Regions from separate parts of the Bacillus vallismortis genome, predicted to be linked through region 3. Evidence: riboswitches for the same ligand, from Rfam matches in the RefSeq annotation. Region 3 holds a riboswitch; each other region holds the start of a gene.

Region 1 (5,918 bases), 1.5 Mb from region 3:
GCAATTATCATTTATAAAGCACTTCAAAATGGCACACTTTATCTAAAAATTTCGAAACCTTTTTCGTTATGTCTCGTATAAATGGTAACGGCAGCCGTTCATCAATGCATTGATGCAGAAAGGATGAGGAATTTGGAGTTGTTTGGCGTCCCTATACAAACGATTTATCTTTATACGCTTATGATTGCGGGCAGTCTTACGCTATTATTTCTATTTTTCGGAGATGTGTTTGCAGGGCTGTCAGAAGGCATTCCCTTTCTTAATCCGACTTTGGCGCTCGCATTTTTTACATGTTTTTCAGCAGGCGGATATATAGGCGAACTCATATTGCCCCTATCCCACCTGTTGATCGCGCTTTTCTCTTGCATCCTTTCGATTATCCTTGTGATATTGCTTCACTTTTTTGTTCTGGTCCCATTATCATCCGCAGAAGAATCACTGGTTTATAAAGAAGATGATCTAAGAGGAAGGGTCGGCAAAGTGATTACCGCTGTTCCTATAGACGGGTTTGGTGAAGTGGTCATTGAAGGAATAGGCGGCACCATCTCGAAATCAGCGGTCAGCTTTGAGAATCAGCAGATCAGTTACGGGACAACGGTTTTGGTCGTAGATATCAACAACGGAGTTCTTTTGGTTACTCCGCATGAACCTATTTAAAACAAGGAGGAATGTAAAATGACAATGCCGATTATAATTGTCATCGGAGTTGTATTCTTTTTATTCATTGCACTGGTAGCCGTTTTTATCACAAAGTATCGTACGGCAGGACCAGATGAAGCGTTAATCGTAACGGGGAGCTATCTAGGAAATAAAAATGTTCATGTCGATGAAGGCGGCAACCGTCTTAAAATCGTCCGCGGCGGAGGAACCTTTGTCCTTCCCGTCTTCCAGCAGGCAGAGCCGCTAAGCCTATTATCAAGCAAACTTGATGTTTCGACACCTGAAGTCTATACCGAACAAGGAGTTCCAGTAATGGCTGATGGAACTGCGATTATTAAAATCGGCGGTTCTATAGGAGAAATCGCTACAGCGGCTGAACAATTTTTAGGAAAATCAAAAGATGACCGTGAGCAGGAAGCGCGTGAGGTTTTAGAAGGCCATCTTCGTTCCATTCTCGGCTCGATGACGGTTGAAGAAATCTATAAAAACAGAGAAAAATTTTCTCAAGAGGTGCAGCGTGTGGCCTCACAGGATCTCGCAAAAATGGGGCTTGTGATTGTTTCCTTTACCATTAAGGATGTACGTGATAAAAACGGTTATCTTGAATCATTAGGGAAACCGAGAATCGCTCAAGTAAAACGCGATGCTGATATCGCAACAGCAGAGGCTGATAAAGAAACCCGGATTAAGCGGGCAGAAGCCGATAAAGATGCAAAAAAATCAGAACTTGAACGGGCGACGGAAATCGCTGAAGCTGAAAAAACCAATCAGCTCAAAATAGCCGAATACCGCAGAGAACAAGATACGGCAAAAGCGAATGCCGACCAGGCATATGATTTAGAGACTGCCAGAGCGCGCCAGCAAGTCACCGAACAGGAAATGCAGGTTAAAATTATTGAACGCCAAAAACAAATAGAACTAGAAGAAAAAGAAATTCTTCGCCGGGAGCGCCAATACGACTCAGAGGTAAAGAAAAAAGCCGATGCAGACCGTTATTCAGTCGAGCAGTCCGCCGCAGCTGAGAAAGCCAAACAGCTCGCGGAAGCTGATGCCAAGAAGTACAGTATAGAAGCAATGGCGAAGGCAGAGGCCGAGAAAGTCAGAATTGACGGACTTGCAAAAGCAGAAGCTGAAAAAGCGAAAGGGGAAACAGAAGCTGAGGTTATCCGTCTAAAAGGTTTGGCGGAAGCGGAAGCAAAAGAGAAAATCGCCGCTGCTTTTGAACAGTACGGACAGGCTGCGATTTTCGATATGATCGTAAAAATGCTTCCGGAATACGCAAAACAAGTGGCATCACCTCTTTCAAATATTGATAAAATCACTGTTGTTGATACAGGGGGAAGCAGTGATTCAAGCGGCGCCAACAAAGTAACCAGCTATGCGACAAACTTAATGTCAAGCCTTCAAGAAAGCTTAAAAGCCTCATCGGGAATTGATGTAAAAGAAATGATTGAGAACTTTTCAGGAAAAGGAAACGTAAAACAAAGCCTTCACGAATTAACAAATGAAATAAAAGAAGCAAACGGGTCCAAACAAGAGAAGAATGACTAATGAAAGGATAGAACCAAATGGCAACTGTGAGAGAGGCAAAGTTAGAGGATATAATAGACATTGCAAAAGTGCATGTCGACAGCTGGAGAACAACATATCGCGGCATCATCCCGGCTGACTACTTAAATGGCCTGGACTACAAGGAATTTGAAGACAAATGGAAAAGCCGCTCGTTAAAGGGTGTATTTGTCGCTCAAGATGAAAAAGATTCAATATTCGGCTTTGCTTCATTTGGCCCTATTCGGTCTGAACAAGAAGGCTATGACAGCGAGCTATACGCGATTTACCTTTTAGAGGAGCATCAGCGGCAAGGTGCAGGCAGAGCGCTCTTAGCAAAAGGAGCAGAGTTTTTGCTTCATCATGGCTTTTCAAACATGTTTGTTTGGGTAATTGAGCAAAACCCCTCGATTTCATTTTATCAAGCCTATTCTCCTGAAAGAAAAGCGGAGGACAGCTTTGAAATTGCAGGAGAAAGGCTGAAAGAAATAGGGTTTGGCTGGCCGGATCTTTCTGCTTTGAAAACATCTCTTAACAGATAACAAAAAAACAACCCCCAGCGGATTGCGCTGGGGGTTGTCACGTTAGGCTTTGTCTATTTTAAGCAAACGCGGTGCTGTCATAAATAATAAACAAAGGACAATTGCACAGATGATGAATGAAGGAACCATATAAGTAGCATTATAAGTTAATGAATAAATCCATACCGGCGTTCCCTTTGGAGCATAGCTGCCGAAAAACACAGCTCCTGAAATGACGTGTGCCGCATAACGCAGGAAACTGCCGATAAAAACTGCGCTGACCACTGAAACAATCAGTTTCCCTTTATTTTTTGCTGCCGTTGCTTTGCGGACAGTATAAGCGAAATAGCCGCTTATCCCAATTGCTGTGAATGCGATCATATAATCCAGAAATAGCTGTACAGGATGCTGTGCGAATAAGTTTCCGATTGCTATTTGAACTAGTCCTGTCAGCAGGCCGGTAGTAAGGCCTGCTTTTACACCCCACCGAAACGAAATCAAAAAGATCGGAATCATCATGATGGAGACCGAGCCTCCTTGAGGCATTCGGAGAAACATTCCTGAGACGATGTCTAAAATAACAGCAGCCGCAGTCATAATTGCAATTTCAATAAGGCGAACCAGTTGCTTAGATTGATTCATAAAAATCCCCTTCCATTGATAGACAATCCAAAAGGACAACAAAAAAGCAGCACGCGGAAGGATGAGAAAAGTTCCACGCACTGCTTTACAATCTGCAATTCATTTGACTTTGCCACATCCCTACGCCAGCGTTAACTAACAGGTTCAAAGGGTCAGAACGTAACCGCTCACTCTCAGCTTTAATGCTCCCCTTGTGGTTATCAATATTTAATTCGTTTCTACTATACTAAAAAGAGAAAAAAACAACAAGGTCACACTATTGAATGTATATGTTCTTTTAACATAGTTATATGCTAAAGACATGAAGGGACGATATGCCGAGGATTATAGTTTATTTATTTTATAGATTTTTTTAGAAAAACTATTGCAATAAATAAATGCAGATGTTATATTATTAAACGTCGCTGATGCACAGCGGACAAAACAAGAAGCTTCAAAACAATTTGAAAAAAGTTGTTGACGAAATGGAAGCGAAATGTTATATTAGTAAAGCTGCTTCATTAAGAGGCAACGAAATGATCTTTGAAAACTAAACAAGACAAAACGTACCTGTTAATTCATTTTTATAAATCGCACAGCGATGTGCGTAGTCAGGGGCCTGCGCGATGCAGGTCATGCAGATGTTGTCACAGGATGTGACGAACTTAATCTGCGCTCCATTACTTTATGGAGAGTTTGATCCTGGCTCAGGACGAACGCTGGCGGCGTGCCTAATACATGCAAGTCGAGCGGACAGATGGGAGCTTGCTCCCTGATGTTAGCGGCGGACGGGTGAGTAACACGTGGGTAACCTGCCTGTAAGACTGGGATAACTCCGGGAAACCGGGGCTAATACCGGATGCTTGTTTGAACCGCATGGTTCAAACATAAAAGGTGGCTTCGGCTACCACTTACAGATGGACCCGCGGCGCATTAGCTAGTTGGTGAGGTAATGGCTCACCAAGGCAACGATGCGTAGCCGACCTGAGAGGGTGATCGGCCACACTGGGACTGAGACACGGCCCAGACTCCTACGGGAGGCAGCAGTAGGGAATCTTCCGCAATGGACGAAAGTCTGACGGAGCAACGCCGCGTGAGTGATGAAGGTTTTCGGATCGTAAAGCTCTGTTGTTAGGGAAGAACAAGTGCCGTTCAAATAGGGCGGCACCTTGACGGTACCTAACCAGAAAGCCACGGCTAACTACGTGCCAGCAGCCGCGGTAATACGTAGGTGGCAAGCGTTGTCCGGAATTATTGGGCGTAAAGGGCTCGCAGGCGGCTTCTTAAGTCTGATGTGAAAGCCCCCGGCTCAACCGGGGAGGGTCATTGGAAACTGGGGAACTTGAGTGCAGAAGAGGAGAGTGGAATTCCACGTGTAGCGGTGAAATGCGTAGAGATGTGGAGGAACACCAGTGGCGAAGGCGACTCTCTGGTCTGTAACTGACGCTGAGGAGCGAAAGCGTGGGGAGCGAACAGGATTAGATACCCTGGTAGTCCACGCCGTAAACGATGAGTGCTAAGTGTTAGGGGGTTTCCGCCCCTTAGTGCTGCAGCTAACGCACTAAGCACTCCGCCTGGGGAGTACGGTCGCAAGACTGAAACTCAAAGGAATTGACGGGGGCCCGCACAAGCGGTGGAGCATGTGGTTTAATTCGAAGCAACGCGAAGAACCTTACCAGGTCTTGACATCCTCTGACAATCCTAGAGATAGGACATCCCCTTCGGGGGCAGAGTGACAGGTGGTGCATGGTTGTCGTCAGCTCGTGTCGTGAGATGTTGGGTTAAGTCCCGCAACGAGCGCAACCCTTGATCTTAGTTGCCAGCATTCAGTTGGGCACTCTAAGGTGACTGCCGGTGACAAACCGGAGGAAGGTGGGGATGACGTCAAATCATCATGCCCCTTATGACCTGGGCTACACACGTGCTACAATGGACAGAACAAAGGGCAGCGAAATCGCGAGGTTAAGCCAATCCCACAAATCTGTTCTCAGTTCGGATCGCAGTCTGCAACTCGACTGCGTGAAGCTGGAATCGCTAGTAATCGCGGATCAGCATGCCGCGGTGAATACGTTCCCGGGCCTTGTACACACCGCCCGTCACACCACGAGAGTTTGTAACACCCGAAGTCGGTGAGGTAACCTTTTAGGAGCCAGCCGCCGAAGGTGGGACAGATGATTGGGGTGAAGTCGTAACAAGGTAGCCGTATCGGAAGGTGCGGCTGGATCACCTCCTTTCTAAGGATATATTACGGAATATAAGACCTTGGGTCTTATAAACAGAACGTTCCCTGTCTTGTTTAGTTTTGAAGGATCATTCCTTCGAAACGTGTTCTTTGAAAACTAGATAACAGTAGACATCACATTCAATTAGTAAGACAAGATATCACATAGTGATTCTTTTTAACGGTTAAGTTAGAAAGGGCGCACGGTGGATGCCTTGGCACTAGGAGCCGATGAAGGACGGGACGAACACCGATATGCTTCGGGGAGCTGTAAGCAAGCTTTGATCCGGAGATTTCCGAATGGGGAAACCCACCACTCGTAATGGAGTGGTATCCATATCTGAATT
Region 2 (5,918 bases), 380 kb from region 3:
TGTCTCAACAGGATCAGGCAGCAAGGAACGTCCGCACCCGATGACTTCCACTTTAATCATGTCACAAAGTCCTGACGCTTTCGCCAGCCTCGCGATCCGTACCGCTTCTTCAGCGGTGCTGGCGCCCGCTGTATTCGGCAGAAGCGTATATTTGGATAAATCAAGCTGTTCCAGAAAATTAGGCTGAGACGCTTCAAAGATGTTCATTCTCCGCACAGCAAATGTTAAAATATCAGACTCGGAAACGGCCACCGCTTCCTTTTGGATGTCAAACGATGGGTATTTCCCCGTCCCCAGCAACAATCTTGATTGAAATGATTTCCCGCCAATGGTTAACATGCTCATCCGCCTCCTACAAAATGGACAATTTCAATGACATCGCGATCACAAAGCTCAACTTCGTGATAATGTTCTTTGCCGATAATTTCTTTATTTCTTTCAACGATAACGATTTTATTTTCAAGCTGATAGAACGCCAGCAGGTCTTGAATTGTACCTTTGTCTTTTTCCCACTTCACGTCTTTACCGTTCAGCTGTAGCATCATATCTGAACCGCCTCCTTGCGATCAATTCGGAATGCGTGCAGCCAGTCTGGATTGACCTCCTTATTCATGATGAGATCACTGACCAAAGCGCCGGTTGCCGGAGCAAGCAGAATCCCATTTCTGAAATGGCCCGCCGCAAATACAATACGGCTGTCCTCAGGGTGTCTGCCGATGTACGGTTTTCCGTCCTTTGTTCCCGGACGCAATCCAGCCCAAAAACGATCCACCTTCATATTCTGAATGGCCGGCAGCATCGTTTTTGCTTTTTTCATAACCGATTCCAGCCCGCCAAGATCCGGTGTTTCACTCCAATCACCCGGCTTCATTGTCGCGCCGACAACCAGTCTGCCACTTTTTCTCGGTACGATATAGCAATGGTCATGGTAAAGTGTTTTTGTCAGCGGTATCTCATCATTCCAAACAGACAGGCACTCCCCTTTTACAGGGAAAAATGAGTGATTCAGCCCAAGCTGCCTAAAAAACATTCCGCTCCACACCCCGCTGGCAACCGCGACATGATCCGCCCATACATAGCCATTCGGCGTTTCGATGGACAGCGCTTCACCGCCACGTTCCACATTGAGGACGGGCGTATGCTCAAAAATCTCAGCCCCAAGCGCTTTTGCCGCTTTCACATATGCCTTGCAAACAAAATAAGGCTCAACATGCACATCATCTTGAATAAAGGCTGCCCCGAAAATGTCACCTGACGTATAAGGCTCTTTTTCTAAAACTTCTTCTTTTGTATGCCAGCTGACAGAATCCAAGCCATCCATCTTCCTCAGCCGCAGCATGTCTTCTTCAGAAAACGCAAGCTTAAACATCCCGCCGTTATGCTGCATGATATCAATACCCGATATGGTGTAAAGCTCTTCCCCAAGACCTTTGTACAGACGCTGGCTGTGCATGGCGAAATCAAAAAACGCGTCACGTTCCTCGCATTCGGCATGGGCGCCCAGCATTCCGGCAGCAGCGCTTGTTGTTCTGCCGCCCATTGTCCCGCTTTCAAACAAGGCGATTGTTTTGTTTTCCTTTGCTAAATGATAAGCAATCGCGGAACCGATAATCCCGCCTCCAATGACAATTGCATCATAATGCCTTTTCATAGCGCATCTCCTTTAGCGTACGGGAATATTGTCTGGCAGCTCCCAAAGGATCAGCGGATGAAAAAATTCCCGACATGACAGCGATCCCGTCTGCCCCCGCTTGTTTTACGCCTCTTAATCTGCCCGGTGCCATCCCGCCAATCGCAATAACCGGGATGGACACCCGCTGCTTGATAGTTGACAGCAAAGACAAGCCTCTGCCTTCAAGGCCCTTTTTACAATCCGTTTCAAACACATGGCCGAACAACACACAGTCCGCATCTTCCTTTTCTGCTTGAATCGCTTCCTCCAGTGAATGCACCGACCGCCCGATATGAAGGTGCGGAAATCTGGCTCTGACCTGCTTCGGTGAAAAGCTGCTGCTCGGCAGCTGCACACGATGAATCGCTGAAAAAAGCGCAATATCCACTCGTCCGTTCATGACCAATTTCCGCTTATCAACACCGCTTTCAGATAAAAGCTCAATCAATTTCAAAATGTCAGCCGCAGATTTAGACCGCTCTCGAATGTGTATGCAATCCACTTCATTCTGAATGGCTATGATGACTTCCGCTAACACTTCAACCGGCTTGCAGTCATCAGTTATGGCGTGAAGCTCCAAGTTCCTCCACCTCTTTTACGCCGCGGTCGGACCAGCCTTCTTTTCGATTGGCCATCCCCCAAAATTGATACTCATAAAAGCTTGAAATAACAAAATTCTCTTTCATCTTGGCACGCACTTCCTCCGTGCTGTTTTCCGCCAGCTCATCAAAGCGGTTGATTTGTTCTTCGACCTGCTGTCTGAACCAGTCACCGCCGTATGTGCTGATCCACTTCTGATAAATCGGATGCCCCGGATCACATGTCAGCAATTTCTCGCCAACCTCGTAATACAGCCAGTAGCACGGCAGAAGGGCTGCTAAGATCTCAGCAAAATTCCCGCTCAAAACCGAACGGTACATATGGGATGTATATGAGTACGCCGTTGGAGACGGCTTAAAGGCCTTACGCTCTTCCTCACTGATCTCCAACAGCTCCGCAAACTCGCGGTGAAGCGCCATTTCCGCCTCATATGTACCTTGGGCGTGGCTTGCCATCCGTCCCGTTGTATAAAGGTCCTTCGCATAAGCGGCGCCAAACGATTGCACCTTCGCAAAATGCGTTAAATAATAAGAATCCTGAAGCACGTAGTATTTAAAACGGTCAATCGGAAGCGTTCCATCACCGATTCCCTGAACGAACGGATCGACAAAGCTCCCTTCCCACCATTCTGCGGCTGCACTGCGGCATTCTTCTGAAAATTTCACACGTCATTCCCCCTGTCTGATAAATAAAAAAACCACTTTCCCGCAAGGAAAAGTGGTTTGGAATTGGCATAGTAAACGAACACAAATACCGCTCCACTTCCCTACGCAGGTCTGAACCTGTTCAAGTTATGAGGGTCTAAAAGTCACACTTTTATCTCAGCCCTTATGAAGGACACCCCTAGTGGTTATACAAATACATATTGAATTGTTCTGCATCTCTATATTAACACGAATCCCTATTTGGTCAAGGTTTATCCTTCCAACGATTTCTTAAGTTCCGTTACATACCCCCGAGATCCGGTGACAATTAAGCGGTCACCCAATTTCAGCCTTGTATCCCCATGAGGAACGATGCTGTCCACACCTCTGAAAATCCTGACAAAGATGACATCGCCTGTAAAAGGGAATTCCCGCAAAATCACACCGTCGTATGTGCTGTTTTCCATATTAATTTGATACAGCGAAGACTCTTCGTTCGTGAGCAGCTTCATGACACCAGGCGCTTCTATTAGCGCGCGAAGCAGTGTTTTTGTCGACAGCAGCATAGAAAAGATGTTGATTCCCTGCTCCTTCAAAGTTGCTTCATTTTCGGGTGATCCGACGCTGGCAATCACTCTTTCTGTTCCTTTTTCTTTTGCAAGTAGTGCAATCTCCGCATTCATGTCTTCATTCCCGGTCGCAACAACCAGGATATCCGTATCAAAAATGCCGAGTGATTCAAGCGTCCCGTGTTCATAATTAGAAATCGCTTCAACAGAAAAAACTGATTCCGACAGCTTTTCCTCCGCGTTCTCTTGATAGACATGCACAACACGCACGTCATACTCCTCTTCCGGCAGTTCAAGAGTAACAGGCAATGTCATTTGGTTTGCGCCGATAAACGTAATGGTCTTTTTCTCCTCCGGCTGCTCCTCCCGTTTGTATAATTTTTTAAAGAAGACCGGTGAAAAAATACTGGCAATGACGGCTACTAACGTCAGCGCTCCTGACATATTTGCGCTGATCACGTGAAGCTGCTGGCCGATTGTCGCAGCGGCAATCACGAGAGAAAGCGTTGACGTCAGCAGAAAACCAGACGCCAAAATGGTGCGGTTATCATACCACTTCTTCAAGTACAGGACGGGAATAATTTTGCTGACTAACAGCGCCAAAAGCAGAAGCGGGATCATGATCAAAATTTTCGGATCTTGGAAAAGGGTCCAAATATCCAGCTTCACTCCGACCATCACAAAGAAAATCGGAATCAAGAACCCATAGCCGAATGAATCCAGCTGCTGAACAAGTTCTTTATTTGGCGAAAGAAGGGAAACGAGAACCCCCGCTAAGAAAGCGCCGAGAATATTTTCCGCCCCAAGTGATTCAGACAGGGCAACGAGTACGATAATTAACGTAAAAATGGCACGCGTCCCAATCTGAATCGTCCCTTTTGACATAGACTCAACAAATGAACGATGTTTAAAGACCCGGCCGAAAAAGTAAAGCACCACTCCGGCTGCAAACAGGATCATCAAGAGCCACATGTTTCCGCTGTCTTCTCCGTATAGAGAAGAAAACACGGCAAGAAGAATCATCGTGACCAAATCAGCAATAACGGCAACAAGCAAAATAATCTGCCCGATATTTGAATTCATGATCCGTTCTTCTTTTAACGTTGGAACGACAACGCCTAACGAAATCGTTGAGATAATGAGCGTCATTAAAAACGCATTTTCGATAAATCCTGCCAAGACGAACCCATAGGACAGCAGCAATGATAAAATAAATATACCGGCAAAAATAACGGACGCCGCAGCAAACGTATTGGGCACCGCTTTGCCGTTCGGCAGGAGCTGCTTTTTCTTTCCTTTCTCAAACGATGAAAAATCAATTTCAAGCCCACTTAAAAACATTAAAAAGATAAATCCGAGCAGAGAAAGCGTCTCAAGCCATGTATCGCCCTCGACAACTAAATTAAGACCGCTTTTTCCGATAATCAGCCCCATAATGATTTCTGCAACAACAACCGGGATGGTCAGTTTAAAGCGATGCAAAAGGATGGGTGTCAAAAATGCAACGATAAGTACAACAACTAAAGATGCGACAGATGAATGCGCCATAATCAGAACCTCCTTTTTAAGTCAGGGTTATTTCAGTTCTCAATCAAAGAACAAAACCTCATTTTAAAAAAACATAACGCGATTTTAACAAGGATGGTGATAAAAAATAAAGTAAAAAGGTCTTATTTCTTGTTTAGAAAATAATTCTTCTATATTTTGCACATAAAAGCCTGTGATGACTCACAGCACTTTGCTCCATAATAAATAAAACAATCGGCAAGGAGGATCACGCATGGCTTACGATATCATCAGCGATATTCATGGCTGCTATGATGAAATGATGGCATTAATCCAAGAGCTTGGCTATTCAATAAAAAATGGAGTACCTGTCCACGAAGAAGGAAGGATGCTCATTTTTGCTGGAGATTTAACTGACAGAGGACCGAAATCGATAGAGGTCATCCGCTTTGTAGCCGGCGCTTACGAAAAAGGCGCTGTGCGTTATGTTCCTGGAAATCATTGCAACAAGCTGTACCGCTACTTAAAAGGAAATCCCGTGAAAGTCATGCATGGCCTAGAAACTACAGCCGCAGAGCTTGAGGAACGATCTAAAGAAGAAAGAAAAACAATCAGCGATCAGTTTATGAAGCTGTATGAAAAGGCGCCGCTTTACGACATCTTACATAACGGAGAATTAGTTGTCGCCCATGCTGGCATAAAGGCTGACGATATCGGCAAATATACCCGCAGAGTGAAGGACTTTGTGCTTTACGGCGATGTAACGGGTGAAACGTACCCGGACGGCAGACCTGTCAGACGTGATTGGGCTGCATCCTATAGCGGAAGCGCTTGGGTGGTATACGGACATACACCTGTGAAAGAGCCTCGAATAGTCAATCGCACCATCAACATTGATACAGGCTGCGTGTTCGGAAATAAATTGAC
Region 3 (5,918 bases):
ACATGCCCATCGACAGTTCTGTACACGGAGCGTTCGGCTGTTTTAGCTCCTGAACCTGGTCACGGAGTTCTCTCAGCGCTTTGAAACAGCTTCTGATCTGATCTTGATCATCAGTCAGCGGAGCCATTGTCATCAGTCCGGCCACAACGATATGGCTAAAACCGGAAAGCTCCTGTATGAATGGAATGACTTCCTCTTTTTTTATGCCGTGTTTAGAAGGCTCAAGAGAGGTATTGACCTGCACAAAGCACTTGACAGTACCTTCAGCCCGTTTTTCAATTTCTTTCGCTAATGAGAGCCGGTCTAAGGAATGGATATAAGAAACCGCATTGACAACGGCTTTTGCTTTTCTTGATTGCAGACTGCCGATAAAATGCCATTCCGGATTCCCTTTTATGATTTCCTGTTTGCGGAGCAGTTCCGCGTCCCGGTTCTCTCCGAGGCAGGTGATGCCCGCATCCACTGCCTCCTGTGCTCTTTCAGGCGATACATATTTCGTGACTGCAATAACCGTAACTTCATCGGAGCTGCGGCCCGATCTGTTACATGCTTCGTTTATTCGTTCGTTTATATGTCGTAAATGATCAACAACACGCAAGATCTTTTATGCCTCCTTCATTCCGATAAAGGACATCATCCGTCCAGTTTTCCCCTGATCGCGGCGGTGTGAATAGAAAAGAGACGGCTCACTTTCCGTGCATAAACCGCTGACAGAGATCTGTTCATTTGCCAAACCGCTGTCGATCAGTATGAGGCGGTTCAGTTCTTTCAAGTCAAGCTGATATTGTCCCTGTCCCGTCTGATTTACGGCACGTTCTGCCGAAACCGGCAATGCGCGGACAGCATTCATGACTCGATCGTCTACCGTATAGCATGCTCCGCTGATAGACGGTCCAATCACAGCATAAATATCTGAGGGATTTGAACCTTCCTGTTCGGCCCATTGCTTCACCATTTCTCTGCCAATCTGTTTGACAGTGCCTTTCCACCCGGCATGGGCAACCCCGACAAGCGATGTAACCGGATCATAAAAGAAAAGAGGCACACAATCAGCAAAGCATAATGCCAAAAATACATTCTTTTCATTTGTATAGAGCCCGTCTGTTGCTTTTAAAGCTGTCTGATACTCACGGGCGCCTTTTCCCCTATCACTGTGCGTCACTTTTTGGACGCGATTATCGTGTGTCTGATCAGCAAATACCCAAGACTGCAAATCAATATTAAACATATCGGCAATATATTCACGATTTTTAACTACATCTGCATCTTTGTCATGAACGTGCAATCCTGTATTTAACGATTCAAAAGGCTTCTGGCTGACACCGCCGTTTTTCGTTGTAAACCCGGCGATGACTTCTCTGTCGTTTTGAATCGCTTGTGTCCAGTCTTGTATCATGAGTGTCGAGGTGTGGTAAGACTGAATGGGTGATATGTATTCATGGTGATCCAACCTTTCGACAAACATTAAAAAAAGCGGAATTTCCCACTTATTTTACCACATCTTTCTGCATTCGTTGAGCGCCGATTTGCATATTTCTAAATGAAATGTGCCGAAAGAATCTAGGCTTCCGGCATTTGCCAATCAACGGCATACAAAACAGGTTATGCATGCGGCTCACTTAATCGGACCAAGATCACATCTTCCCCGATTTTTACTATATTTCGCCATGGAATGACCAATTCCTCTTCTTTTCCAAAAAATCCGAGAACTTTCCCATTTCCCCCCAGTATGATTGCCTGAATTTTGCCTGTGGTCACATTGATATCGATATCGCCAATGCTCCCCAGCTTTTTTCCGTTTGAGACATTAACGACATCCTTCACCTGAAATTCAGAAATGCTGATCATTCCATCACGTCCTTTTTCCGTCCTTTTTTCAAGTATATGAACGGGCGGGCTGAACCTTGTCAGCAAGAAGAAATTTTCGTAGTTACTGTTCTTTTTTACCGCTGCACCACCTGATGATAAAATCAAGCATGATTTTTGTGTAATCTATCAGCTGCTCAATCGATACCTCCTCGTTCACAGAGTGTGCATTGTGCAGATCACCAGGACCGTAGATTACGCTTGGTATGCCGGCATTATACAGCCACCCCCCGTCTGTAACGGATTGAGAAACGTCCATAACCGGACGCTCCCGTTTCACCTCCTCATGAGACGCCGTAAGCGCTAAGACGCCTGGGTGGTATGGGTCAACTTCCAGTGCCGGGAAAATTTCTCCTCTGTCTTCAATCATAGAAGAGCCTCCCCACTTAAAAACAGGGCGGTTTTCCCTCAGCCAAATATCACTGTCACTCAGGCGGTTGATGTAATCTTCTATTTCCTCTGCCACTTGTTCATGGGTTTCATTTGGGTAAAAATGGACTGTGATCCATAGCCGGCACTCGTCCGCTATAAAAGCCGCATGTCTGCCGCCTTCTATGACAGCCGGGTTAATCGTATTTGTGCCTGGTGTAAAACCGGGATAACTTTTCATAATGGACCAGTGGCGTTCTAGTTCACCGAGCCCCGCAATGATTTTTGCCATTTTTTCAATTGCGCTTGCTCCGAATGTTCCCCCGCCTGCGTGAATCATATTCCGCCTCGTCGCATCATGAAACGTTTGACTGCTTTTGATTTCAATCCAGCCTGTAATGACTCCGCCTTGGCCTTGTATATGCATATCACTCGTATCCGCCACAACTGCAAAATCAGCATGATAGCCCCTTTTGCAGCATTCAAGCGTGCCGGCTTCTCCAACTTCCTCCCCGATCACCGATTGCAGAATCAAGTCACCGGGAAGTTCAATACCGGCTTCACGAATCAATTTCACCGCAAACAGCACACACGCCATTCCGCCTTTCATATCAGAAGCGCCTCGCCCGATTAAGAGACCGTTTTTTTCAATTGGGTGAAATGGATCATCCTCCCACTCCTCATCCTCTTTTACCTCTGCCACATCTACATGGCCATTGATGATCAAGCTATGATAATCTGCTGAATCTGTTCCCTTTAGCAAGCCTACAACATTGGGGTCTCCCGGGTACACGTCCCATTTGTCGATCAAGAATCCATTTTTCTTTAAAAATTCTGCAACCCATGACTGAATGCCGGCTGTATTTCTTGCAGGCGGAGCAGGTGTTTTATAGGAAATCAGCGTTTTTGCTAGCTGAATAAGCTCCTCCTTTTGACCTTCCGCTCTTTTTATCAGAGAGTCTATTTGTGGCTTCATGTCATCCGCTCCTTTTTTAAAAATCAAAAAGCCGTTTCACATGTATGAAACGGCTTCATCAAAATAAACAGAGTCCTATGTACTCCGAATTTTTCACCGCTTCCCTCCGCTGGCATGATCCAGATCAGGTCAAAAGGGTTGAGACCTATGTCTCTCTCAGCTTCGAAAAGCACCCCTAGGATGAATCAATATGAGTTTGTCAGGCATTCGTGATCGGCTCGGCTCTTGTTAAATACGGCCGGCCCTGATTCCATAATACATGGATTGGCGTATCAAAAAAAGCGGAAAGTATATGATCAGTAAGCATTCCCTTCATTTCTCCCGATTGAAAGACCTCTCCCTGTTTTAATAAAAGGGCTTTGTCAAAGACCGGCAAAATTTCTTCCGCATGATGAGTCACGTAAAGGATCGATGGCGCATTTTCTTTACTTGCAATGTATGTAATCGTATCTAACAGCTTTTCCCGGGCAATAAAATCCAGCCCTGTCACTGGTTCGTCCAGTATCAACAGCTCAGGATCGGCCATTAGCGCTCTTGCAATCAAAGCTCTTTGTTTTTCTCCTTGAGAAAGCGTCTCATAACGGCGGTCCGCATATTCAATTGCCCCCAAGTCCTCTAACAAACCGATCGCTTTTTCCCTGATTTGCGCACTTGGCGTTTCATATAATCCAATTGAAGCGTAAGCTCCGCTCAAAGCAATTTCAAATGCTGAATCTGCCGGATAAAATTTTTGCTGAAGTGCCGCTGAGACGAGGCCGATTTTCCGTCTAAGCTTCTCCCCAAGCTCCGTTTTGCCAAATTCATGGCCAAGCACCTGCATCTCGCCTGATGTTGGAAAATAATAAGAGCAAAGCATATTTAACAGCGCGGTCTTGCCGGCTCCATTCAGCCCGTAAAGCACCCAATTTTCCTTTTTTTCCACCTTCCAATGAATATTTTTCAGTATCCATTTTCCATTTCGTTTTAGTGAGACATTGTCAAGCTGCAAAATCATCGTGGTCCCCCTCTTTACTGCCTTTGATAATTATTTAAATTTTCATAAAACTTTGTACAGACTAGGATACCTTATTTTTTCCAAGACGTAAACCACGTGCAATCAATAGAAAAGCCTTTAAAACAAAAACTGTTTTAAAGGCTTTTCATTATTGGTGAATATTCTTATTCATTTGTTTGATAGCCGCTTTTTCAAGCCTGGACACCTGAGCTTGGGAAATCCCGATTTCCTCGGCTACTTCCATTTGTGTTTTCCCTTGGAAGAACCGCTTTCTCAAAATCATTTTTTCCCTATCATTCAGCCTTCTCATGCCCTCTTTTAAAGCTAGCTCTTCAATCCATTGTGAATCTTTATTGCGCTCATCACTAATTTGGTCCATTACATAGATCGGATCTCCGCCATCGTTATAGATCGGCTCAAATAGAGAAACCGGGTCCTGGATAGCATCGAGCGCAAATACGATTTCCTCATGCGGTACTTCAAGAACTTTTGCGATGTCTTCTGCAGTCGGCTCCTTGCTTGTCTCACTGATTAACCGCTCTCTTACCTGAAGTGCCTTGTAAGCGATATCCCGGAGTGATCTTGAAACACGAATCGGGTTATTATCGCGTAAATACCTGCGGATTTCTCCGATAATCATAGGTACAGCGTATGTTGAAAACTTAACATTGTGGCTTAGGTCAAAATTATCAATGGATTTCATTAGTCCGATGCAGCCGACCTGAAATAAGTCATCAACATACTCTCCTCTGTTATTAAATCTTTGAATGACACTTAAGACAAGACGCAAGTTCCCGTTTACAAGTTTTTCTCTCGCTGAATCATCGCCTTCATCCTGCAGCTGCCTAAACAGCTTTCTCATCTCTTCATTCTTGAGTACTGGTAATTTGGAGGTATCCACCCCGCAGATTTCGACTTTATTTCTCGACACTTTTTTCCCTCCCTACAGGAGCTGCTGTACAACGTTAAGTATCTCCTTGGGTGGGAAAAATATGCACTGCACGGAGACCGAAAAACAGTCGAATCCAGGAAATCCCTGTAAAATCAAGGGGTTCCAAACCACAAAAATTTTTACACCATTTTGTTGAACTCTTTTCTCAGCCTTTTTATAATTCTTTTCTCCAGACGCGAAATATAGGACTGAGAAATTCCCATCATATCCGCTACATCCTTTTGGGTCTTTTCTTCTTCACCGACAAGCCCAAACCGCAGCTCCATGATTTGCTTTTCCCTCTCATTAAGCTGTTCAAGCGCTTTTTTCAAAAGCTTTTTATCTACATTTGCTTCTATGTCTTTTGTGATAATGTCATCGTCAGTGCCGAGCACATCAGAAAGCAAAAGCTCATTGCCGTCCCAATCAATATTTAGCGGCTCATCAAAGGAAACCTCTGATCGGATTTTGTTGTTTCTTCTTAAATACATGAGGATTTCATTTTCTATACAGCGTGAGGCATAGGTCGCCAGCTTGATTTTCTTTTCTGGATTGAATGTATTCACAGCTTTGATTAATCCGATGGTGCCGATGCTGATTAAATCCTCTATATTAATTCCCGTATTTTCGAATTTACGGGCGATATAGACGACGAGGCGCAAATTGCGTTCAATCAAAATGGCGCGAGCCGCCTGATCGCCGTTTGGGAGCTTCATTAACAGAACCTGTTCCTCATCTTTAGATAATGGAGGCGGCAGGGCTTCACTCCCGCCTATGTAATA

What was found. Region 3 has a riboswitch for thiamine pyrophosphate ahead of BV11031_RS10280 (acetylornithine deacetylase). Riboswitches for the same ligand answer to the same signal wherever they lie in the genome.
Region 1: it holds a riboswitch for thiamine pyrophosphate, as region 3 does, so the genes downstream of both, thiT (energy-coupled thiamine transporter ThiT) here and BV11031_RS10280 (acetylornithine deacetylase) in region 3, are expected to answer to the same signal.
Region 2: it holds a riboswitch for thiamine pyrophosphate, as region 3 does, so the genes downstream of both, tenA (thiaminase II) here and BV11031_RS10280 (acetylornithine deacetylase) in region 3, are expected to answer to the same signal.

What each region holds. Positions count from the first base shown of each region.
Region 1 covers NZ_CP026362.1:403,885-409,802, forward strand. Annotated here, with positions in the region: gene BV11031_RS02205 (NfeD family protein) at 133-657, shown strand; gene floT (flotillin lipid rafts scaffold protein FloT) at 676-2,211, shown strand; gene BV11031_RS02215 (GNAT family N-acetyltransferase) at 2,229-2,750, shown strand; gene thiT (energy-coupled thiamine transporter ThiT) at 2,793-3,371, opposite strand; TPP riboswitch at 3,472-3,573, opposite strand; rRNA gene BV11031_RS02225 (16S ribosomal RNA) at 4,035-5,584, shown strand; rRNA gene BV11031_RS02230 (23S ribosomal RNA) at 5,755-5,918, shown strand, end outside.
Region 2 covers NZ_CP026362.1:2,270,369-2,276,286, forward strand. Annotated here, with positions in the region: gene thiG (thiazole synthase) at 1-345, opposite strand, end outside; gene thiS (sulfur carrier protein ThiS) at 342-542, opposite strand; gene thiO (glycine oxidase ThiO) at 542-1,651, opposite strand; gene tenI (thiazole tautomerase TenI) at 1,635-2,252, opposite strand; gene tenA (thiaminase II) at 2,230-2,937, opposite strand; TPP riboswitch at 3,019-3,127, opposite strand; gene BV11031_RS12295 (monovalent cation:proton antiporter family protein) at 3,189-5,033, opposite strand; gene prpE (bis(5'-nucleosyl)-tetraphosphatase PrpE) at 5,266-5,918, shown strand, end outside.
Region 3 covers NZ_CP026362.1:1,886,448-1,892,365, forward strand. Annotated here, with positions in the region: gene BV11031_RS10265 (YggS family pyridoxal phosphate-dependent enzyme) at 1-598, opposite strand, end outside; partial or broken gene pgeF (peptidoglycan editing factor PgeF) at 605-1,440, opposite strand; gene BV11031_RS10275 (YlmC/YmxH family sporulation protein) at 1,603-1,848, opposite strand; gene BV11031_RS10280 (acetylornithine deacetylase) at 1,931-3,211, opposite strand; TPP riboswitch at 3,296-3,398, opposite strand; gene BV11031_RS10285 (ABC transporter ATP-binding protein) at 3,411-4,205, opposite strand; gene sigG (RNA polymerase sporulation sigma factor SigG) at 4,354-5,136, opposite strand; gene sigE (RNA polymerase sporulation sigma factor SigE) at 5,277-5,918, opposite strand, start outside.